DNA from 3 places in the Salipiger sp. ABF4_146 genome. Region 1 is predicted to be linked to each of the others. Evidence: riboswitches for the same ligand, from Rfam matches in the RefSeq annotation. Region 1 holds a riboswitch; each other region holds the start of a gene.
What was found. A riboswitch is a leader RNA that binds a small molecule or an ion and turns the genes downstream of it on or off. The one in region 1 is predicted to bind cobalamin.
Positions count from the first base shown of each region.

Region 1 (7,893 bases):
TTCTGGCGCAGGAACGCGGGCTGCGCCATGGCACCGCGCAGGCTGCCGACAAGTTCGACCTCATCGTCGCTGCGCCGGGCAGCGAACTCACTGCGCTTTTCGCATCGGTGTTCCTGCAGCCGTCCGACATGGCGCTCATCTCGGGGCCTGCCTACGCAGAGATCGAGAACCACGAACACGTGTCCATTGCCGCGCCGCTGGCCTTTGGCGACAGCTACGGAACTGCGCCAGTGGTGGGCACCACGGCGCAGTTCCTGCGTCATCTTTCGGAGGATCGGATCGAAGGCAGGCTCTGGGAGGACCACACCGAAGCGGTGGTCGGTGCGCTTGTCCCGCTGGAGATCGGCGCGCGGTTCACCCCAGCACATGGAGTCGGCGATGCCGCCGATGCAGACGCGCACGGCGGCGATCACGACCACGACGGCGGCATCAGCGTGACCGGGCGCATGGCCGCCACCGGCACGCCTTGGGACCGGGCAATCCTTATACCCGTCGAATTCGTCTGGGAAGTCCATGGCCTTGCCAACGGCCATGCGCCGGAGCGAGAGGCGCAAATCGGCCCGCCCTTCGATCCCGAGTATTTTCCCGGCACCCCTGCGGTGGTGATCCGCTCGAACGAGCTTTGGGCGAACTATGCCCTGCGCTCGGAGTTCACCCGCGACGGCGAGACGATGGCCTTCTTCCCCGGAGCCGTATTGGCCGGGCTTTACCGGGTGATGGGCGATGTCCGGCAGGCGATGTCGCTGATGGCGCTGGTCACGCAGGTGCTGGTTGCCGCGTCGGTTCTGCTGGGCCTGTTCATACTCACGCGCCTGTTCCGTCGCCAGATCGCGCTGCTCCGCGCACTCGGGGCGCCGCGCCGCTTTGTCTTTGCCACGGTCTGGGCGTTCAGCGCGGCGCTGCTGCTGAGTGGTGCGGTGCTGGGCCTGGGCGTCGGCTGGGGCGCGGCACAGCTGCTCTCGAAGCTGGTCACGGCGCGCACCGACATCGCCATTTCCGCGCCGCTGGGATGGGGCGAGCTGCATTTCCTCGCCGGCTTCGTGTCGGTGACCATGCTACTATCGCTGCTGCCCGCCGCCGTGGTGCTGCGCCAGCCGGTGGTCGACGGACTTCGCAGCTGAACGGGCCGCCTTTCGGGGCGGCCCGAGATATATAGCGGCGACGAATTGAGGGAAGCGCGCTGGCAGGGAGCAGAATTGTACCGGCGCGCTCCCGGCGAGGGCCGCATTGGCCCTCGCAGCCCGCGGGCTACTCCACTTTCGCGATGTCGCAGACCAGAGCGGTCGCCGGAGCATCGCTGCGGTTGTAAACCCAATGCACAGTATCCTCCTTCTCAGGAAAGGTGCCGAGGCTGGCGGACTCAAAGGTCCGTTCCCCCGAGGGCCGGCCTTCGACCCACGCGCCATCGATGACCGTGACGATCCCCGGACGCTCGGCATGGCCGTGTTCGGCGATCTGTCCCCCCGGCGCGATCTCGATCGCCCGCATCCGCAGCGTGTACCCCTCCAGACCGATGGTCGCTGCCATGGTCTCGGCTGGCAATTCCTCGAGCAGATCCACGGCAAGGCCCGCGTGTTCGGACGGCCCGGACATCTGCGCGAGCGCGATAGGCGCGGAGACGGCGGCGGCGCCAACGATGGCGCACAGCGCACCGGTGGGTATGACCTGAAGATGACGCGGCATGGTGAACTCCCTTATTCAAAAGATTTTTTGGTATGACCCGACGCTAGCAGCCCCAAGCGCCCCCGCCGAATGCGTCTTTTTCAATGAAGGTTGAAAGGGATTCAGGCGCGCCCCAGACATCCGGCACAAACCGGAATTTTGTCCCGCCGGGCGGGCATGTTAGTCTGACCCGACATCCGCGACGACGCAGACCGGAGGGCGCCGCCACATGGCACGGAAACTTCCCCCCTTTGCAGCGGTACGAGCGTTCGAGGCGGTCGCGCGACATCTGAGCGTCACCGCCGCAGCCGAGGAACTCTGCCTCAGCCCCTCGGCGGTGAGCCATCAGATCCGCGCGCTGGAAGGCTATTTCGACACCGCGCTCTTCGAGCGCAGCGGCAACAGGCTTGCGCTGACTCTGACCGGCCGCGCCTATGCAGGCAAGATGACCCGGCTGTTGGACGCGTTCGACGAGTCGACACGCGCAGTGCGGGAGGCGGGGCATCGCCCCTTCCGTGTGCTCTCGACCCCGGGGTTCGCCGCGCGCTGGCTCGTCCCCCGGCTCGACCGTCTGAGCTTTGGCGACCGTGTGCGGCTGCGGGTGTCCGACGGCGCCCCCTCCCTCGACTTTGCCTCGAACGACGCCGATCTTGTGATCCAATGGGCGGATGATCCGGTGTCGGGCGTGGTGACGCTACCGCTGATGCAATCGGGGCGCTACCCGGTGATCAGCCCGGAACTGCGCGACCGTGAAGGCGTGAGCGAACCCGCCGACCTTGCCCGGCTGACGCTGATGCATGACGAAACGATGGATGCATGGGGCAGTTGGTTCGAGGCCGCCGGACTTTCGCCGCCGGTGTTTCCCCGTGGCCCCACCTTCCCCAATTGCGAGCTCGCCACCACCGCCGCCGAACGTGGCCAAGGGGTTGCGCTGGCCTATGATGCGGTGGTGCAGGGCACTTTGCGCGAAGGCCGGTTGGTGCGCCTCTTCGACACCGTGGTGATGCCCTTCGTGATCTACTCGGTGGCCTTCCCCGAGGCCCGTGGCGACGATCCGATGATCCGCGAATTTTCCGACTGGATCCACGCCGAGGTTGATCGCGAGGGGTTTGCGCCGCAGGCGCACAGCCCAGAACGCGCAGGATACTGAAGGCCGCCCCGCCGCGCGCACCGCCCGGGCCGCGACATCTGGCCGCTGATTTCACAGCCCTTGACCGTTTGTGATTGTTGCGCGGCGGGGGGCAAGTCGCTATTCGGTGGCTGCTTCGGTTCCGGGCGGCCTGCCGCTCGGTGAATAGGGAATGCGGTGCGGGCCACGGCCCAACTCCGCGACTGCCCCCGCAACTGTAGGCGGAGAGCGAGGCCGGACCATGTCACTGCTCCTTTCGGGGGCGGGAAGACCCGGCGAAGCTGTGACCCGCAAGTCAGGAGACCTGCCGAAGCCGATCACCCAGTCCCGGTGCGGGGAGCGCCGCGGGCAACGGACCTTCCGTAGAGGTGGCATCACGCTAACCGTCTGCGGAGGGACGAGTCCCTTCCCGCGACATATAAAGAACGGAAAAGGGACCATGAAGCGACCCACCCTATTCGGCCTGCGCGCCGCCACTGCCCTTACGGCAGTCAGCCTCTCCGGCGCGGCCTTCGCGCAGGATGGCTATGATCTTGGCACCATCACGCTGAGCGCCAACCGCGGCGAAAGCACCGAACTCGAGCGCAGCGGCGCGACGGTGGAGGTGATCACCAAGCAGGACCTCGACCAGACCGGCGAGACCCGCGTCGCCGACTACCTCGCCAGCCTGCCGGGGATCAGCGTCACCACCAACGGCGGTATCGGCACCAACACCGCGCTGCGCATTCGTGGCGCCAGCGGCCAGTACATCGGCGTCTACATTGACGGGATCAACGTCAACGACCCTTCGGGCACGCAGATGGAGTATGACTTCGGCGCGCTGACCACCACCGACATCAGCCGCATCGAGGTGCTGAAGGGCTCGCAATCGGCGCTTTACGGCTCCGAGGCGATCGCCGGGGTGATCAACATCACCACCGCGCGCCCGACCGAGCCGGGCCTGAGCCAGAACATCGCCGCCGAATACGGCAGCTACAACACCCGCAAGCTGAGCTACAACCTCGGCTATCTGGGCGAGCGCGGCAGCTTTGCCACCACCCTGAGCCGGGTTGAAACCGACGGGTTCTCTGCCGCCGACGAGAACGACGGCAACGACGAGGCGGACGGGCACGAATCCACCCGCCTCAGCTTCGCGGGGGATTACGCGCTGACCGACACGGTCACACTGGGCGCTTCGGGCTTCTGGCAGGAAACCGAAACCGAGTATGACGAAAGCTACCCGGTGCTTGCCGATGGCACACATGACGAGTTCACGGAAAGCGACCAATACGGCTTGCGCGGGTTTGCCCGCGTCGACGCAGGCGCGCTCAGCCATGAATTTTCGGCGCAGTACTTCGAGAATGACCGGTCGAGCTGGGGCGATGGCATTGAGTACCCGTTCTTCGGGCAGCGCTGGACGCTGGGCTACCAAGGTCAGGCAGAATTGTCGGCCACGACGCTCACCTTCGGCGCCGACGCCACGCGTGAGAGCTATGAGAACGAGGCGGACGACGGCGATCAGGACACCTACGGCATCTGGGGCCAGGCCAACTGGCACCTGTCGGAGCAGCTCGAGCTGGTGACCGCCCTGCGCCATGACGACCATTCCGACTTCGGCGGCAAGACCACCGGCCGCGTCTCGCTGGCCTATCTGCCCAGCGACGATGTGACCCTGCGCGCCAGCGTCGGCACCGGCTTCCGCGCGCCGTCGCTTTACGAGCGCTACAACGGCTACGCGGGCAACCCCGACCTCGAAGCGGAAACCTCGCTCAGCTACGAGCTTGGCGCCGAGAAGCGCTTCGAGAGTGGCAAGATCGCCGCCACGCTGTTCCGGACCGAGATCACCGACCTGATCGACTACAACTACGACACCTACGCCTACTCTCAGGTCGACGGGACAAGCTGGATGCAGGGGCTTGAGCTTTCGGCGGGCACGCAAATCACCGATCGGTTTGGCCTCGCCGCGGCCTACACGTGGACGGACAGCGAAGACGCCGGAACCGGTGATCGGATGACCCGCGTCCCACTGCATGATCTGGCGCTGACGCTGGATGCCGAGTTCACCGACGCGTTCCGCGGCGCGCTGCGCGTGCGCCATGTGGCCGGGGTCGAAGACACCAACGCCTCGCTGCCCGACTACACCGTCGCCGACATGAACCTGCGCTACGCGCTGAGCGGCAGCGCCGAACTCTATCTGCGGGTCGAGAACCTCTTCGACGAGCAGTATCAGACGGTGACCGGCTACGGCACGTCCGACCGCGCCGCCTACTTCGGCGTCCGGGGCAGCTTCTGATGTTGCGGCGCGCGCTGGTTTGCCTGAGCCTTGCCACCGCCCCGCTTGCGGGCGCGGCGGAGGAGGCGACGGGCACAGCACCGGCGCGCGTCGTGTCGATGAACCTCTGCACGGATCAACTGGCAATGCTGCTTGCTGGGCCGGGGCAACTCGTGTCGGTTTCCCATCTCGCGCAAGACCCACACAGTTCCGCCATGGCCGAGCAAGCGCGCGGCTATCCCGCCAACCACGGGCAGGCCGAGCAAATCTGGCTGCTGAGCCCCGATCTGGTGCTCTCGGGCAGTTTCACCGCACAGGCGGCGGTACAAATGCTGCGCCGTCTGGGCACCGAGGTGCTGACGCTGCCCCCCGCCTATTCACTCGACGACGTGCCCGATCGCATCCGCAGCGTCGGCAAGGCGCTGGGGCGCGAGCCGCAGGCCGAGGCGCTGATCGCCGAGTTCGAGGCACGGCTGACGGCACTGCGCGACGAGACCACACAGCACCCTTCGGCAGCGCTCTATTACGCCAATGGCTACACCACCGGGGACAACACGCTCGCCGGGGAGATCCTGCTAGCCGCCGGGTTCGACAATATCGCCGGTCCCGGCGGCGGCGGTCACCTGCCGCTCGAGGCGCTGGCCATGGCGGACCCCGACGCACTGATCACCGCCCGGCCCTACCCCGGCGCTTCGCGGTCCGAGGAAATCCTTGAACACCCGGTGCTGCGGCAAATCCGCGAGGCACGCGCCGGGCACACGATGACCGGCAGTGACTGGATCTGCGGCACCCCGCACGTGCTACGGGCGATCAACGACCTGAGCGACTTCCGCAAGGAGATCAAATGATCCGCGCCCTCGCGCTCCTTCTGCCGCTGGTGCTGGCCCTCGCGGGGATCTCCCTGTCGCTCGGCCCGGCCGAGGCGACCCTGCCCGACAGCCTACGCGCGCTTGTCGCCGGGGGCGATGGCCCGCTGCCGATGGTGATGCGCGAAATCCGTCTGCCGCGCATGCTGCTGGCGCTGATGATCGGTGGCTCGCTGGGGCTGGCGGGCGCAGCGCTGCAGGGCTATCTGCGCAATCCGCTGGCCGAACCGGGATTGCTGGGCATCTCCGCCAGCGCCGCGCTCGGCGCCGTTCTGGCGATCCAGACCGGGCTATCCGCCGCCTTCGCCCTCGCCCTGCCGCTGAGCGCATTGGCGGCGGCGGTGGTCGCCGTGCTGATCCTGCTGGTGCTGGCGGGGCGCCGCGGCGAGACGCTGACGCTGATCCTCGCCGGGATCGCGCTTTCGGCGGTGGCGGGCGCACTGACGCAGCTGGTGCTGAACCTGTCGCCCAACCCCTTTGCCGCCAGCGAGATCGTGTTCTGGATGATGGGCTCGCTGGCCGACCGCTCGATGCTGCACGTCTGGCTGGCGCTGCCGTTCATGGTGGTGGGCGCGCTGCTGCTGGCAGGCGTCGGACGGGGGCTGGACGCGCTGACCTTGGGCGAGGACGCCGCCGCCTCCATGGGGGTTAACCTGCAGCGGCTGCGGCTGCGCGTGGTGCTGGGCACCGCCTGCGTGGTGGGCGCGGGCACCGCGGTGGCCGGAGCGATCGGCTTTGTCGGGCTTGTCGTGCCGCATTTGCTGCGCGGCGCGGTCGGCGGTCGGCCCGGACCGCTGCTCTGGGTCTCGGCGGCGGGCGGCGCGGCGATGCTGCTGGCTGCCGATATCGCTGTGCGGCTGGTCGCCCCCGAGCGGGACCTGAAGCTCGGCGTGCTGACCGCGCTGGTCGGTGCCCCCTTCTTCCTGCATCTCGTCTGGCGCAGCCGCGGAGAGCGCGCATGACCCTGCTCAGCCTCTCCGACCTGTCAGTCACCCTGCGCAACCGCCCGGTCTTTTCGGGCCTCTCGCTGGACATTGCCGAACGCGAGGTGGTCGGCCTTATCGGCCCGAACGGCGCGGGCAAGACCAGCCTCATGCGCGCCGCGCTCGGGCTGATCCCGGCGCAGGGCCACAGCTCGCTGGCCGCCCTTACCCCGGAGCAACGCGCCAAGGCCGCCGCATGGATGCCGCAGGCGCGCGAAATCGCGTGGCCGGTAAAGGTCGAAGACCTCGTGGCGCTGGGGCGCCTGCCGCATGGCGACCGCGCGACCGCGCCGGTCGAGGCGGCGATTGCCAAGATGGGGCTCGGCCCGCTGCGCAAGCGCCGCGCCACCAACCTCTCGGGCGGCGAACAGGCGCGCGCGCTGATCGCCCGTGCGCTGGCGCAGGAGACGCCGCTGCTGATGGCCGACGAGCCCAACGCCGGGCTCGATCCGGCGCATCAGATCGCCACGATGGAAGTGTTCCGCGATCTCGCCGCGGAAGGCCGCGGCGTGCTGCTATCTCTGCATGACATTGGCTTGGCCGCGCGGCACTGCACACGGCTGGTGCTGCTGGCCGAGGGCGGACTGCTGGCCGACGGCAGGCCCGAAGACGTGCTGACCGACGACCTTCTGGCGCGCGGCTTCGGCATCACCGCCTATCACGCGCAAACCCCCGACGGGCCGGTGTTCCAGCCGATGGGCCGGGCGCGCTAAGCAAAATCAGCCGGTCAACAGGATCGCCAGCAACGTCCACGAGGCAACTTCCGACAACAGCTGCGCCGCGCCCAGCACGTCGCCGGTGATCCCGCCCAAGCGCCGCCGCGCGAGCGCGCCAAGCGCCAGCGCCACGAAGCCGCATGTCGCGGCCAACACGATCCCGGCAGCACCGCAAACCAGCACGACGATCAGCGCCGCGCCGATCACGGCCACCCGTCCCGCGCGGCTGCGCCCTGCCGCGAGGTGGCCCATGCCATCCACGCGCGCCGGAGGCAGAGTTTCCTGC
Region 1 is NZ_JBSWYX010000027.1:32,089-39,981, forward strand. Features, by position in the region: gene ACXAJT_RS24410 (ABC transporter permease) at 1-1,121, shown strand, start outside; gene ACXAJT_RS24415 (cupin domain-containing protein) at 1,249-1,683, opposite strand; gene ACXAJT_RS24420 (LysR substrate-binding domain-containing protein) at 1,892-2,812, shown strand; cobalamin riboswitch at 2,912-3,117, shown strand; gene ACXAJT_RS24425 (TonB-dependent receptor plug domain-containing protein) at 3,231-5,063, shown strand; gene ACXAJT_RS24430 (ABC transporter substrate-binding protein) at 5,063-5,890, shown strand; gene ACXAJT_RS24435 (FecCD family ABC transporter permease) at 5,887-6,870, shown strand; gene ACXAJT_RS24440 (ABC transporter ATP-binding protein) at 6,867-7,604, shown strand; gene cobS (adenosylcobinamide-GDP ribazoletransferase) at 7,611-7,893, opposite strand, start outside.

Region 2 (7,893 bases), on a different contig from region 1:
CTACGTCGAAGATGCTGAAAACCTCGCCATCGACACGATGCTCGAAGGCCGCTTCACCACCGGGCTGGCAAGCCACACGGTGGTCGGCGGCTTTGATTTCTCGCGTTCGTCCTATGACGCGGAATATGCCTTGGGCTACACCTCGGCGGATGCGACCGATGACATGGACCTGCCGTATTACAACGGGCAGGACATGGAACAGCGCGGCATCTACCTGCACGACCAGATCGTCGCGGGCGACTGGACCGTGTTCCTCAGCGGGCGCTACGATTGGGTCGACATCACCACCTTCGACGCCAACGAGAACGGCAGCGACAGCGAGGCCGAGGGCTTTTCGGGGCGCATCGGCGTAAGCTACGCGGTCAATTCGCAACTGTCGGTCTTCGGCAACCTCTCCAGCTCCTTCGTGCCGGTCACCGGGGTGGTCTATTCCGATCCCACCGATCCCGACAGCGCCAGCACCGCCGATCCCACCCGCGGTCTGCAGAAAGAGCTTGGGCTGAAGTACCAGCTGCCCGGCACCCAGAGCCTGATCACCGCGTCGCTGTTCGACATCCGGCAGGAAGACGGGGTGGTGTTCCAGACCGTCGACGCCACCGCCTTCGACGGTCTCAATCAGGTGCAGGTGCCCTACGATCTGCGCTCGCGCGGGGTCGAGCTTGAAGGGCAGGTCAACTTCGGCAGCGGCTTCCGGATGACCGGGGCCTATACCTATCTCGACATGGAAATCGAGGAAGGCGCCACCGGCACCAAAGGCAACACGCTGTCGGCCACGCCCGAGCACAGCGCCTCTGTCTGGGGCTTCTATGAGCCCGAGACCGGCCCGCTGGCGGGCTTCGGCTTTGGCGGCGGTCTGCGCTACGTCGGCGAAAGCTGGGGCGACGACACCAACACCTTCAAGAACGACGACGCCACCTTCGTCGATCTGGCCATGTCCTACGATTTCGGCCAGCTGGGCTATGACAATCTGCAACTGAACGTGAACGTCAAAAACGCCTTCGACGTCGACGACCAGACCTGCAGCGCCGGCTATTGCTACCGCTACGAGGGCCGGACGGCGACGGCGAGCCTGCGCTACCGCTTCTGATGGCGCGGCAGACCACTTCAGGGCCGTGGGGCGTCGTCGGTGCGATCGGCGGCGTCTACATCGCGCAAAGCGTCATCGGCGGCGTCACATGGACGGGTCTGCCGGGCGTGCTGCGGGCGCGGGACCTGCCGCTCGACCAGATCGGTCTGGTCTCGGCCATCGTGCTGCCTTGGGCGCTGAAGTTCCTCTGGGCGCCGTGGATCGAACGCTACCGCCTGCCCGCGCGCGGGCGCGACCGCTCGACGGTGATCGTGCTGGCCGGCGCGGCGGTGGTGATCTCGGTGCTGCTGCTCATGGGTCTGATGGGACCGGTGCCGCTGCTACCCGTGCTTGCGGTGCTGATGATTGCCGCCTTCGCGACGGCGACGGTGGATATCGCCTGCGACGGCTACGCCGTGGACGCGCTGAAGCACACCCCCTACGGCTGGGGCAACGCCGCGCAGGTCGGCGGCGCCTACATCGGTGCGGCCATCGGCGGCGGTGCCTTCCTTGTTCTGGTCGACCGCTTTGGCTGGACCGCCGGGACATGGACCATGGCGGCGGTGATCGCGCTGCTGTGCGTGCCCTTCGCGCGTGTCGCCCGGCGCGGCGAAAGCCGCGAGCGCCCGCATCTGCCAAGCCTGCGCGCGGCGCTGGCCCGGCGCGAGGTGCGGCGGGGTCTGCTTGTTGCGGCGCTTTATGTGATGGCCCAGAAGACGGCGATGGGGATGTTCGGACCGTTCTTCATCGATGCCGGGTACGATCTGGCGCAACTGGGCATTCTGGCCGGGCTGGGCAGCGTCAGCTTGGGCTGTGCGGGCGCGGTGCTTGGCGGCGCTGTCGTGCGCCGCTTCGGGGCGCGGCACGTGCTGATCGCCGCCGTGCTGCTGCAGACCGCGATCCTCGCGGTGGTGGCATTGTCAGCTGACAATATTTGGCTGCCCGCACCAATGGTCGCGCCGGGCGCCATGGTGGCCAGCAGCGCCGTCATGGCCTTTGGATTCGTGGCGCTTTATGGCCAGTTCATGCGGTGGTCCGACCCGCGTCAGGGCGGCGTCGATTTCACCCTGTTCCAATGCATGGACGCGGGAGTGAGCATGCTGGCTGGCATGGGCGCCGGGGCCTTGGCCGAGCATCTTGGCTATGCGGCGTTCTTCGGCATCGCCTGCGCCCTGTCGCTGGCCATGTTGCCGGCGCTCTGGGGCGCGACGGCCCGCTCCGCCAAGGCGGCGCGGGGCTGACATGGACCGCCGGGGGCGATCTGCCGAAGCGCAGCCGCCCCCGGCGGTGAAGCCCGGTCATGTTTTTCATGAGAAGAATGGGCCCGCGCCCCGATTGACCGCGCCGCCGCCAACCCGCAAAACTCTTGGCGATTTCAGGTGCCGCAGAACGCTGCGGAGAATAGGGAATCCGGTGCGAGCCAATCCTCTTGGCAAGGCCCAAGTCCGGAACTGCCCCCGCAACTGTAAGCGGTGAGCCTGCCCGAGATGCCACTGGCGCCCTGCGCCGGGAAGGCCGGAGCCGGCGCTGATCCGCAAGTCAGGAGACCTGCCTGAAACGCTCACCTGTTCCGATCGCGGGGTGCGTATCGGGCGCGGTCTTTTCCGTAACGGTGACATTCCGCGCGCCCTGCTGTCCGCAAGGCGTATCCACTAGCAGGCACGCGGGCCACAGCCCGGTGCCGAACCGAAAGGCATGTCATGACGGCTCATGATCCCAAACTCACCGCCCGCCGCGCCCCCTTCCGCGCTGACCATGTCGGCTCGCTGCTGCGCCCCGATCCGGTGCGAAAGATGCGCGAGGCGGGCGTGCACGGCAAAGACCTGACCTATGTCGAGGACATGGCGGTGCGAGACCTCGTGGCGCTGCAGAAAGAGGCCGGCCTGCACGTCTTTACCGACGGCGAGGTGCGCCGCGCCTTCTGGCACTATGACTTCATGGGGATGCTCGACGGGCTCGACATGAAGCCGTCGCACAAGAGCCTGCCGTTCAAGTCCGAGCACAAGACCCCGCCGATCGCGCCGCATCTGACCGGGCCTCTGGATTTCCCCGACGACCATCCGATGCTGCGGCACTTCACATTCGTGAAGGACCTCGTGACGCCGCAGGACGGCATTGCCAAGATCTCGATCCCCGGTCCCTCGGCCTGCCATTTCCGGCTGGAGCCGGAGAACATCGCGCATGCGCCCTACCGCGATCCCGACCTGCTGTTCCACGACATCGCGCAGACCTACCGCAAGGCGGTGCAGGCGTTCTACGACGCGGGGTGCCGCTATCTGCAGCTTGACGACATCTTCTTTGCCTATCTCGGCGATCCCAAGCAGCGCGCGCAGCGCCGCGACATGGGGCAGGATCCGGACGCTCTGGTCAGCAAATACGCATGGATGCTGGAAGAGGCGATCAAGGACCGGCCCGCCGATATGATCATCGGCATGCACATGTGCCGCGGCAACTTCCGCTCGTCGCATGTGGCCGAGGGCGGTTATGACTTTGCCGCCGATGCGATCTTCAACCAGACCTCGGTGGACGTTTATTTCATGGAATACGACACCGAGCGCGCGGGCGGGCTTGAACCGCTGCGGCTGCTGCCGAAGGGCGACAAGCGGGTCATGGCGGGCTTCATCACCACCAAGACGCCGGGGCTGGAGAGCCTCGACTGGCTGCGGGCCAAGTTTGACGAGGCCGCGCGCTACGTCGACATGGATCAACTCGGTATCGCGCCGCAATGCGGCTTTGCCTCGACCGAGCACGGCAATGCCGTCACGCTGAGCGATCAGCAGCGCAAGCTCGAACTGGTGGTGAAGACCGCAGAGGCGATCTGGAACGACGCCTGAGCCGCCCTGCCCTACGGGTCCAGACCCGATATCTTTGCCCGCGCCGCATTGGCCATGTAGTCGACGAAGAGCCTGATTCTCGGGTCCTGCAGCTTGCGGTGCGGGAACAGGCATCCGAAGGTCGAGGGCATCGGCGGCGTTTGGGGCAGCACTTCGACCAGCGCGCCGCTTTTCAGGTGGCGCGCCACTTCCAGCCGCGGACGGTTGGCAATGCCCTGCCCCTCCAGCGCCCATGCGGTCAGCACGTCGCCGTCATCGGCATCGAACCGGCCAGCCACTTCCAGCCGCCGCAGCCCGGTCTCTGTCTGCAGTTGCCAGAAGTACTCGGGCGAACGGGGGTAGCGCAGCAGCAGGCAGTTATGACGCCCGCCCAGCAAATCTTCGGGCGTTTCCGGGGTGCCGCGCGCCTTTAGATAGCTGGGCGCGGCGCAGAGCACGCGTGGGCAGTCGTAGATTTGCCGCAGCTTGAAATTGGAATCCCGCGCCACACCGAGGAAGAAGGCCACATCCAGCCGCTCGGCCATCAGGTCGACCTGACGGTCCGACAGCCGCATCTGCACCTGCACCTCGGGGTAGGCCTCGGTGAAGGCGGGCACCAGCGGCGCGACGATCCGGCGCCCGATACCCAAGGGCGCCGTCACCCGCAGCGCCCCGCGCGGGGTTTCCGAGAAGTTGGCCACCACCGCCTCGGCCTCCTCCACCGAGGCAAGCACGGATTTCGCCTGATCGTAGAACACCCGCCCCACCTCGGTCGGGCTGATCGAGCGGGTGGTGCGGTTGAACAGCCGCACACCCAGGCGGCTTTCCAGTTCCTTGATCCGCTTGCTGGCCACCGCCGGGGTCAGGCGCAGGTCACGCCCGCCCGAGGTGATGCTGCCCAGTTCAACGACCCGGACAAACACCCGCAGGCTTTCGATATATTGCATTGGCCCTCTCCTTCGGCGCCCGGGATACTACGCTGCCTGCCGGAGTATTATAAACAATCTGTATAAAGTCCTTGGCGAAACCACGCGTATTCAGAACGAATACCTTCCGCTAGCGTCGCCTCCAATCACCCAGCCACATGCTCAGCCACGGAGGGATGCATGACGCACCGAAGCGAGATCCGCTTTCTGCTCAACGGACGGGCCGTGAGCCTGTCTCAGGTTCCGGCGACGCAAACGCTGCTCGACTTCCTGCGGCTGGATCGTCGCCTGACCGGCACCAAGGAAGGCTGCGCCGAGGGCGATTGCGGGGCCTGCACCGTGCTTGTCGGTCGCCTGCATGACGGTGCGCTGCGCTACGAGACGGTGAACGCCTGCATCCGCTTCACCGCCTCGCTCGATGGGTGCCATGTGGTGACCATCGAGCATCTTTCCGGCCCGGACAGCGCGCTACACCCGGTGCAGCGGGCGATGGTCGAGCATCACGGCGCGCAATGCGGCTTTTGCACGCCGGGCATCGTGATGTCGCTCTATGCGCTGTGGATGCAGACCCCGCAGCCGACCGAGACGCAGGTCGAGACCGCGCTGCAGGGCAACCTCTGCCGCTGCACCGGCTACGCGCCGATCATCCGCGCCGCCGTGGCGGTGAGCGAACATGGCACGCCAGAGGCGGATCATCTGATCGCAGTGCGCGATCGCGTGACGGAGGATCTGAGCGCCCTGCAAGATGGCCGCCGGGTCGAGATCGGCCCCGAGGACAACCGCGCCATTCTGCCCGCCGATCTGGATGATTTCGCCGACGTCTATGCCGCGCATCCGCAGGCGACGGTGATCGCGGGCTCCACCGATGTCGGCCTTTGGGTGACCAAGTTCCTGCGCCCGATCTCTCCCGCCATCTTCATCGCGCATCTGCCGGAGCTGAAGACGGTCGAGGTCACGCCGGAGGCGATCACCCTCGGTGCCGGGGTCAGCTATTCCGAACTCCAGCCGCTGATCGCCGGACACCTGCCGCATCTGAGCGACTACTGGGACCGCATCGCGGGCTGGCAGGTGCGCAACATGGGCACGATCGGCGGCAATATCGCCAATGGCTCGCCGATCGGTGACACGCCCCCGGTGCTGATCGCGCTTGGCGCCGAGGTGACGCTGCGCCGGGGTGCGGAACGGCGCAGCCTGCCGCTGGAAGACTTCTTCATCGACTACGGCAAGCAGGACCGCAAGCCCGGCGAATTCGTCGAGAGCATCCGTGTGCCGCTGCCCGCAGCCCACACCCGCTGCGCCGCCTACAAGATCTCCAAGCGACGGGACGAGGACATCTCTGCCGTCGCCGCCGGGTTCAGCGTCACCGTCGAGGGCGGTGTGATCCAGAGCGCTCGCATCGCGCTTGGCGGCATGGCCGCCACGCCGAAACGCGCCGGAAAAGCCGAGGCCGCGCTGCGGGGCCAGCCGTGGAGCGAGGCCAGCTTTGCCGCCGCCGCCCACGCCATGGGTGAGGAGTTCGCGCCGCTCAGCGACTGGCGGGCCAGCGCCGACTACCGGATGCGCGTGGCGCAGAACCTGCTGCGGCGGTTCTTTCTCGAACAGGACGGCGCGCCCGTCCGCCTGAGCGCCTGAGCGCCTGAGGGAGAAGAGACATGAAACACCAGCCCAACATCCGCGGCGCGGTCCACGAGGACCGCCAGCACGACAGCGCGATCAAGCATGTGCGTGGCCTTGCCGACTACACCGATGACATTGCCGAACCGGCGGGCACGCTGCACGCCTATCTGGGTGTCTCCGCTGTGGCCCACGCCACGCTGAAAGACATCGACCTCCGCGCCGTGCGCGCCGCGCCGGGCGTCGTCGATGTGCTCACCGCCGCTGATATCCCCGGCCACAACGACATCAGCCCCACCGGGCGCGGCGACGAGCCGGTCTTTCCCACGGAGAAAATCGAGTTCCACGGCCAGCCCCTGTTCGCGGTGATCGCCGAGACCCGCGACGCCGCCCGCCGCGCCGCCGCGCTGGCCGAGGTCGACGCCGAGGTTCTGCCCCACGCGCTGGCTCCGATCACGGCGCAGGCGGCGGGCTATCCCGATGTCACCGATCCGCTGAAGCTGGAGCGCGGAGAGGTCGACACCGCGATGACCGCCGCGCCGCACCGGCTGCAGGGGCGGCTCTCGGTCGGCGGGCAGGATCACATGTATCTTGAAGGGCAGATCGCCTTCGCCCTGCCGGGCGAGGATGACGACGTGATCGTGCATTGCTCGACCCAACACCCGAGCGAGGCGCAGCACATGGTGGCGCATGTCTTGGGCGTGCCCTCGAACGCCGTGGTGGTCAACGTGCGGCGCATGGGCGGCGGCTTTGGCGGCAAGGAAAGCCAGATGAACCTTTTCGCCGTGGTCGCCGCGATGGCCGCCAAGCGGCTGAACCGCCCGGTGAAAATTCGCCCCGACCGAGATCAGGACATGACGGCGACGGGCAAGCGCCACGACTTCGTCATCGACTACGACGTGGCGTTCGACGGCGCGGGCCGCATTCGCGCGGTGGACGGCAACTTTGCTGCGCGCTGCGGCTGGTCGTCGGATCTGTCGGGGCCAGTCACCGACCGCGCGCTGTTCCACGCCGACAACGCCTATTTCTACCCGCATGTGCGGCTGCAAAGCCGCCCGATGAAAACCAACACCGTCTCGAACACCGCCTTTCGCGGCTTTGGCGGGCCGCAGGGCGTGGTCGCCGCCGAGCGGATGATCGAAGAGATCGCCTATGCGCTCGGCAAGGACCCGCTGGAGGTGCGCAAGGCGAACTTCTACGGCGACACCCATGATGGGCGGAACCTGACGCCCTACCATCAGCAGGTCACCGACAACATCATCGGCCGCGTGGTCTCGGAACTGGAAGAAAGCTGCGACTACCAGCAGCGCCGCCGTGACATTCTGGCGTTCAACGCGCAGGGCGGCGTGCTGCGCAAGGGCATCGCGCTGACCCCGGTGAAGTTCGGCATCTCCTTCACCGCCACGCATTACAATCAGGCCGGCGCGCTGATCCACGTCTATTCCGACGGCTCGATCCACCTCAACCACGGCGG
Region 2 is NZ_JBSWYX010000006.1:91,523-99,415, reverse strand. Features, by position in the region: gene ACXAJT_RS10450 (TonB-dependent siderophore receptor) at 1-1,087, shown strand, start outside; gene ACXAJT_RS10445 (MFS transporter) at 1,033-2,307, shown strand; cobalamin riboswitch at 2,427-2,636, shown strand; gene ACXAJT_RS10440 (5-methyltetrahydropteroyltriglutamate--homocysteine S-methyltransferase) at 2,767-3,900, shown strand; gene ACXAJT_RS10435 (LysR family transcriptional regulator) at 3,912-4,826, opposite strand; gene xdhA (xanthine dehydrogenase small subunit) at 4,986-6,437, shown strand; gene xdhB (xanthine dehydrogenase molybdopterin binding subunit) at 6,458-7,893, shown strand, end outside.
Region 2: it holds a riboswitch for cobalamin, as region 1 does, so the genes downstream of both, ACXAJT_RS10440 (5-methyltetrahydropteroyltriglutamate--homocysteine S-methyltransferase) here and ACXAJT_RS24425 (TonB-dependent receptor plug domain-containing protein) in region 1, are expected to answer to the same signal.

Region 3 (7,893 bases), on a different contig from region 1:
AAGGTATAGTGCGGCGCGTCATGCGGCAGGGTGAGATCGTAGCGCCAGACCGCCCGACCCTCGGTCTGCGCCAGACGTTGCGGCGCGACTTCGTGGCCCGCGACGTCGATCCCGCCCGGCGTCTCGCCCTCGGGGCGCACGACCAGCGCCGCGACGCGTAGGCTGTCGGGCAGCGCCGCGCGGAAATAGAGGATCGGTCCGATCCGGTCGGGAAACTGGGTCATCTGCGGGTCCTGCTCGTTCTTGCCATGGCAAGAGATAGGCATTCGCCGCGGAAATGCCCGTGCCCGCGCGGAAAATCGCGCGGGCGAGCAGGTCAGACCTTTGCGATCGCCTCGGCGACGGCGGCCGTGCGCGCCGCGCCTTCGGGCAGGGTTGGCAGCAGCGCGGCAAGCAGCAACCGGGCCTTTGCAGCGCTCAGATCGCCGGCAAGGATCGCGCCAGCGTCGCACATGGTCACGCCACCGCTGTCGGAGCCGTAGATGGCGCGGGTGCGTCCCTCGGGGCAGCGCGTGGCGAGGATCACCGTAAGGCCCGCCGCGACCAGCTTGCGCGTCGCCTCGGCGAAGCCTGCGGGGGCATTGCCGCGGCCGAAGGCTTCGATCACCGCGCCGCTGGCCCCATTGGCGCCCGCCCATTCAAGGTAACGCGGCGTACTGCCCAGTCCCAGCGCCACCAGTTCGACGTCGGGATCGAGTGAGGGCGTGTCGATGATGAGGCGCGGATGCGCCGGGCGCGAGTAGAGATGCACCTCCCCCTCGTCGATCTCGCCAAGCTTGCCGTGGCCGTTCGAGCGGAAGGTATCGACGCGCGAGCTGTGCACCTTGCTGACGTAGCGCGCGCCATGGATGTCGCCTTCGAAGACGATCACCGCGCCGATGCCGGTCATCTCGGGCGCGGCGGCAGTGAGTATTGCGTCACGCATGTTGCGCGGCCCGTCGGTGTCGGGCTGGCCTGCGTGGCGCTGCGCGCCGGTGAAGACCACGGGCTTGTCGGAGGTCACCAGCAGCCGAGCGAGAAAGGCGCTCTCCTCCATCGTGTCGGTGCCATGGGTGACCACCACGCCGTCCACGCCGGGCTCGGCAAGGCGGGCGTCGATGTGCCGACAAAAAGCGTGGACCGTCGCAAGCGTCAGCGCGTTGCTTCCCGCAGCCGGAAGGTTGTCGACGGTGACCTCGATCCCCGGAAGCGGCGCATGAAGCTTCTGCAGCAGCGCGTCGCCGGTGAGCCCTGCGGTTACCGGCCCGCCTTCGGTCTGGGCAAACGAGGCAATGGTGCCTCCGGTCGCGACAAGAACGATATGGGGCATGGGGGACTCCTTGAACGCGGAAAACTTGTTGTGCGCCAGCATGGGCGGTCTGGCGGGGAGATGCCAGTGAGCGCGTCAGAGAGTCTTGGGATGGGAAGTTACGGGGAGTGGCGGCGACCCAAGGGAGGAGGAGAAGGGTCGCCGCCGATTTCCGGGGCTTTAGGGAGGAGGAGTAAACCCCGGGAAATCCCGTAGCGCGTTTCCGCGTCTGTGAGCACTATGTACTAACCGTTCCATTTGCTCACAATCGCTAAGGCTGCAAGCCTGCCCTGACGTCTGTGCATGGCGGTGCCGGAGGCCTGTTCTGTCGTCATTCCAAGCCCTCCTGCCGGGCGCGATTTCTGTGCCAATGCGTCTTAGAACCGGGCACGCCGCAACATGCTGATCCAAGGCTGCATTGCTGCAAGGGCGGGCTCGGATCCGGGTGTCTGGCGGTTGTCGGACGAATGTGCTCTTAAGGAGAGATCGACCCACTGCGCAGAATTTTTGCACCCGCGCCGACGCGTGGTGCAACTGCCGCATTGCACATCATCTTGGGTTTTCCCGTCGGCTGAACCCTAACTGTATGTTGACGGGCTCATGGCAAACTGATCTAGATATAGTTGCTTTCGGTTCATCGAGTCGGGTGATGGCCCGGCGCGGCGCTAAGAGGGAAACCGGTCTGATTCCGGTGCTGCCCCCGCAACTGTAAGCGGCGAGTGAAGGCCCTGAGAGCCACTGGGATGTCCCGGGAAGGCGCGGCCGGAACCACGACCCGCAAAGCCAGGAGACCTGCCGGAAGCTGGAATGAATTGACCACGAACGGAGGGTTCGGGGCGTGATCGGACGGCGGCAGGCACGGGGCCTGAGCGGCGGCGCGACCCCACCTTCACAGCTGAGGACGCAAGAGCATGATCACCGTCTACTCGAAACCCGCCTGCGTGCAGTGCACCGCAACCACCCGCGCGCTGGACGCCAAGGGCATCGATTACAACGTGATCGACCTCACCGAGGATGCCGAGGCGATGGCCCGCGTCACCGAACTGGGCTACCGTCAGGCACCCGTGGTCACCTCGGGCGAGGACCACTGGTCGGGCTTCCGCCCCGACCTGATCGCACGCATCGCCTCCTGATCGCCCGGAGGGATCGGCCATGTCCGGGCTCGTCTATTTCTCGTCTGCCAGCGGCAACACCGCGCGCTTCATCTCTGGCCTTGGCCGGGTGGCTGCGCGCATTCCGGTGTCGCCGAAAGAGACAACGCCCGACACGCTGGACCCCTTCGTGCTGGTCTGCCCGACCTACGCCGACGGCGAAGGCCGAGGCGCGGTGCCGAAACAGGTGATCCGCTTTCTCAACGATCCGGCCCGCCGCGCGCTGCTGCGCGGCGTGATCGCCGGCGGCAACCGCAACTTCGGTGAGACCTTCGCCCTTGCGGGCCGCGTCATCGCGCAAAAATGCAATGTCCCCCTGCTCTATTCCTTCGAGCTGGCGGGCACGACCAAGGATTTCGCCCGCGTCAACGACGGGCTCGACGCTTTCTGGGGGACCCCATGCTTGACCGCCTGAACGAGACGCTGGACTACCACGCGCTCAACGCGATGCTGAACCTCTATGACGAGGCCGGCAACATCCGCTTTGAGGCGGACCGCATGGCCGCACGGCAGTACTTCCTGCAGCACGTGAACCAGAACACGGTGTTCTTTCACTCGCTGACCGAGAAGCTTGGCTACCTCGTCGACGAGGGCTACTACGAGGCCGAGGTGCTGGCGCAATACGACCAGAGCTTCCTGCAGAAGATCTGGGATGCCGCCTTTGCCAAGAAATTCCGCTTCCCGACCTTCCTTGGTGCGTTCAAGTATTACACCTCCTACACGCTGAAGACCCGCGACGGGAAACGCTTCCTCGAACGCTACGAGGACCGCGTGGTGATGGTGGCACTGGCGCTGGCGCGCGGCGACGAGGGGCTGGCGATGTCCTTCATGGAAGAGATCCTGTCGGGCCGCTTCCAGCCCGCCACGCCGACCTTCCTCAACGCGGGCAAGAAGAGCCGGGGCGAGCTGATCTCCTGCTTCCTGCTGCGCATCGAAGACAACATGGAGAGCATCGGCCGCGCGATCAACTCGTCGCTGCAACTGTCGAAGCGCGGCGGCGGCGTCGCGCTGATGCTGACCAACATCCGCGAGGCCGGCGCACCGATCAAGGGCATCGAAAACCAGTCCTCGGGCGTTATCCCGGTGATGAAGCTGCTCGAAGACAGCTTCAGCTACGCCAACCAGCTGGGCGCGCGTCAGGGCGCTGGCGCGGTGTACCTGAATGCGCACCACCCCGACATTCTGCGCTTCCTCGACACCAAGCGCGAGAACGCCGACGAGAAGATCCGCATCAAGACCCTCAGCCTTGGCGTGGTGATCCCCGACGTGACCTTCGAACTGGCCAAGCGCAACGAGCCGATGTACCTGTTCTCGCCGCATGACGTGCAGAAGGTCTATGGCGTGCCCTTCTCGGAAATCTCGGTCACCGAGAAATACGAGGAGATGGTCGAGGACAAGCGCATCCGCAAGACCAAGATCAACGCCCGCGCCTTCTTCCAGACGCTGGCCGAGATCCAGTTCGAGAGCGGCTACCCCTACATCATGTTCGAGGACACGGTGAACGAGATGAACCCGGTGGACGGGCGCATCACCATGTCGAACCTGTGCTCGGAGATCCTGCAGGTGGCCGAGGCGTCGGAGTTCAACGACGACCTGAGCTACTCCAAGCTGGGCACCGACATCTCGTGCAACCTTGGCTCGATGAACATTGCCAAGACCATGGATGGCCCGGACTTCGGCACCTCGATCGAGACCGCGATCCGTGCGCTGACCGCCGTGTCGGAAATGTCGGCCATCGACAGCGTACCCTCGATCCGCCGCGGCAACGACGAAAGCCGCGCCATCGGGCTGGGTCAGATGAACCTGCATGGCTATCTCGCGCGTGAGCATGTGCATTACGGCTCGGACGAGGGGGTCGAGTTCACCTCGGTCTATTTCGCTGCAGTGGCCTATCACGCGCTGCGCGCCTCCTGCGCAATGGCGCGGGAAAAGGGCATGACTTTCAAAGGGTTCGAGAAGTCGAAATACGCCGACGGCAGTTTCTTCGAGAAATATGTCACCCGCGACTGGCTGCCGACGAGCCCGCGCGTCACCGAGCTCTTTGCAGATACGCAGTTGCCGACCCGCGCCGACTGGGAGCAACTCAAGGCCGACGTGATGGAGTACGGGCTTTATAACCGCAACCTGCAGGCGGTGCCGCCGACCGGCTCGATCAGCTACATCAACAACTCGACCTCCTCGATCCACCCGATCGTGTCGAAGATCGAGATTCGCAAGGAAGGCAAGATCGGGCGCGTCTACTACCCGGCCGCCTTCATGAACAACGAGAACCTCGAGTATTACCGCGACGCCTATGAGATCGGTCCGGAAAAGCTCATCGACACCTATGCGGCGGCCACCGAGCACGTGGACCAGGGCCTGTCGCTGACGCTGTTCTTCCCCGCCGAGGCGACAACGCGGGACATCAACCGCGCGCAGATCTACGCGTGGAAGAAGGGGATCAAGACGATCTACTACGTGCGCCTGCGCCAGACCGCACTGGAAGGCACCGAGGTGCAGGGCTGCGTGTCCTGCACGCTCTGAGGCGACAGCGGGGGCTCTGCCCTCGCACCCCCGGAGTATTTTTGGAAAGATGAAAGGGGCGCGGGGCGCTCCGGCGACAAAGGGCCGCGGGCCCGTGAATGGGATGATCCGATGAAGGACAGTGTCACCTCCCCCGCCGTGCCGCGGGCGATCAACTGGAACCGGCTGCAGGATGAGAAGGACCTCGAGGTCTGGAACCGTCTGACCGTCAATTTCTGGCTGCCCGAAAAGGTGCCGCTGTCGAACGACGTGCAAAGCTGGGCGACGCTGACCGAGGCCGAGCAGCGGCTGACCATCCGCGTGTTCACCGGGCTGACGCTGCTCGACACCATCCAGAACTCTGTGGGGGCGCCGGCGATGATGCCTGATGCGCAGACCCCGCACGAAGAGTCGGTGCTGACCAACATCGCCTTCATGGAAGCGGTGCACGCGCGCAGCTACAGCTCGATCTTTTCGACGCTGTGCTCGACCCGTGAGGTCGACGAGGCGTTCCGCTGGTCGGAAGAGAACCCGCATCTGCAAGCCAAGGCGCGCGCGGTGCTGGAAACCTATGCCGCTGGCAGCGATCCGCTGAAGCGCAAAATCGCCTCGGTGTTCCTTGAGAGCTTCATGTTCTACTCGGGCTTTTATCTGCCGATGTACTGGTCGAGCCGCGCCAAGCTGACCAACACCGCCGACCTGATCCGCCTGATCATCCGCGACGAGGCGGTGCACGGGTATTACATCGGCTACAAGTTCCAGCGCGCGCTCGAGCGCGAGAGCGAAGAGCGCAAGGCGGAACTGAAGGAATATGCCTTCTCGCTGCTGTTCGAGCTTTACGACATCGAGGCGCGCTACACCGAGGAACTGTATGACGGCATCGGGCTGACGGAAGAGGTCAAGGCCTTCCTCCACTATAACGCGAACAAAGCCTTGCAGAACCTTGGTTTCGAGGCGCTTTTCCCGCCCGAAGCGGCCGAGGTGAATCCGGCGATCTTGGCGGCTCTGAGCCCCGACAGCGAGAACCACGACTTCTTCTCGGGTTCGGGATCGAGCTACGTGATCGGCAAGGCCGTGGCCACCGAAGACGAAGACTGGGACTTCTGACGCGCTGAGGGCGCCCCGTACACCGCAACGCCGCGGGCAGCTTTGCTGCCCGCGGCGTTTTCTTTGCGTTGCCATGGCGACGCGCGGCGATTTTCCTACTCTGCATGCGCGCACAAAGCTCTGTGCATCCGCGCGGGGAAAACCGGTTCAATATTAAACAATCTTCCTCAGGATGCGCCGTATTGGCCCTTAGTTTCTTCCGGTTTCGCCTGCTTTGAAGGCAAGTCACCTTTCCGTGTTGAAAAATCAATGCCTTATGCTCTGTGATCATAGCTGCCTTGCGAGGCGCTCTGCCCGCCTTGCGCGACAAGGTGACGCGGCGTAGGGCGACGAAGTGTCGCTCCGCGCGAGCGCACATTTGTTCCACCCATACCGGCAGGACACCCCTAAATGACCGACCTACCCGGATACCCGAGCCGCCGGGGCTTTCTCAAAGCCTCTGCCGCCGGTGTCGCCCTTTCGGGTCTCGCCGCCTCTGCCTCCGCGCAGCAAGCTCCGGCACCCGTCTCCCTCGACCAATACGAACGTGAATATCTGAACGCCGACGAATGGGCCTTCGTGATGGCTGCCACGGCGCGGCTGATCCCCTCGGACGGCGACGGCCCCGGGGCCATCGAAACCCGCGTGCCGGTGTTCATCGACCGCCAGCTGGCCAGCGACTACGGCAGCGCCGACGACTGGTACATGGAAGGCCCGCATGACGCCTCCGCCGAGCCCGCGCGTGGCTGGCAGACGCCGCTGAGCCCTGCCGAGGTCTACCGTCAGGCGATCCCCGCCTTCGACGCTTGGTGCCAAGACACCCATGGCGCGATCTTCGCTGAGCTGAGCGCCGAGCAGCAGGACGCCGCGCTGACCTCGCTGCAGAATGGTGACGTCGCGCTGGCACCCGAGCTCTCGGAGTTCTGGGGCATCCTGCTCGGCAACACCAAGGAAGGCTATTTCGCGGACCCGCAATACGGCGGCAACCACGAGATGCAGTCCTGGGTCTATATCGGCTTCCCCGGCGCCCGCGCCGCCTACCGGGAATGGCCCGAGCGCCACAACGTGAAATACCCGCTTGGTCCGGTCTCGATCAGCGGCGAAAGGGCATAACAATGGCACGTCAGGAAAAGAAAAAGGACGTGGTCATCGTCGGCCTCGGCTGGACCGGCTCGATCGCAGGCATCGAACTGGCGCAGGAAGGCCTCGACATCGTTGCGCTGGAGCGCGGCCATGACCAGAGCACCGTTCCCAACTTCGAATACCCGCAGCAGATCGACGAGCTGAAATACGGCGTGCGTCTGAAGATGATGCAGAAGCCGAGCCAGCAGACCGTCACCGTGCGCCGCAACGACGGCGAACGCGCGTTGCCCTACCGCCAGCTTGGATCGTTCCTGCCGGGCAATGGCGTCGGCGGCGCCGGCACCCACTGGAACGGCCTCAACTGGCGTCCGCAGGAGGTCGAGTTCCGTCTGCGCTCTTACGTCGAAGAGACCTTTGGCGCCGACATCATCCCCGAGAACATGACCCTTGGGGATTACCCGGTCAGCTATGACGAACTGGAGCCGTTCTTCACCCAGTTCGAAAAGGTCGCGGGCATCTCCGGCTACGCCGGCAATCTCAACGGCGAGATCCGCGACGGCGGCAACCCGTTCGAGGGCTGGCGCTCGGAAGACTTCCCGATGCCGCCGCTGCCGACCACCTACGACAGCTCGAAGTTCCGCGACGCGGCGGCCGCCATGGGCTACCATCCGTTCCCGGCCTCGGCAGGTATCGCGTCCACGTCCTATGTGAACCCCTACGGAATGCAGATGGGGCCGTGCAACTTCTGCGGCTTCTGCGAGCGCTACGGCTGCTACCAGTACT
Region 3 is NZ_JBSWYX010000008.1:5,656-13,548, forward strand. Features, by position in the region: gene ACXAJT_RS12775 (alkaline phosphatase D family protein) at 1-224, opposite strand, end outside; gene ACXAJT_RS12780 (asparaginase) at 317-1,309, opposite strand; cobalamin riboswitch at 1,902-2,102, shown strand; gene nrdH (glutaredoxin-like protein NrdH) at 2,200-2,421, shown strand; gene nrdI (class Ib ribonucleoside-diphosphate reductase assembly flavoprotein NrdI) at 2,441-2,854, shown strand; gene nrdE (class 1b ribonucleoside-diphosphate reductase subunit alpha) at 2,839-4,962, shown strand; gene nrdF (class 1b ribonucleoside-diphosphate reductase subunit beta) at 5,074-6,048, shown strand; gene ACXAJT_RS12805 (gluconate 2-dehydrogenase subunit 3 family protein) at 6,439-7,140, shown strand; gene ACXAJT_RS12810 (GMC family oxidoreductase) at 7,143-7,893, shown strand, end outside.
Region 3: it holds a riboswitch for cobalamin, as region 1 does, so the genes downstream of both, nrdH (glutaredoxin-like protein NrdH) here and ACXAJT_RS24425 (TonB-dependent receptor plug domain-containing protein) in region 1, are expected to answer to the same signal.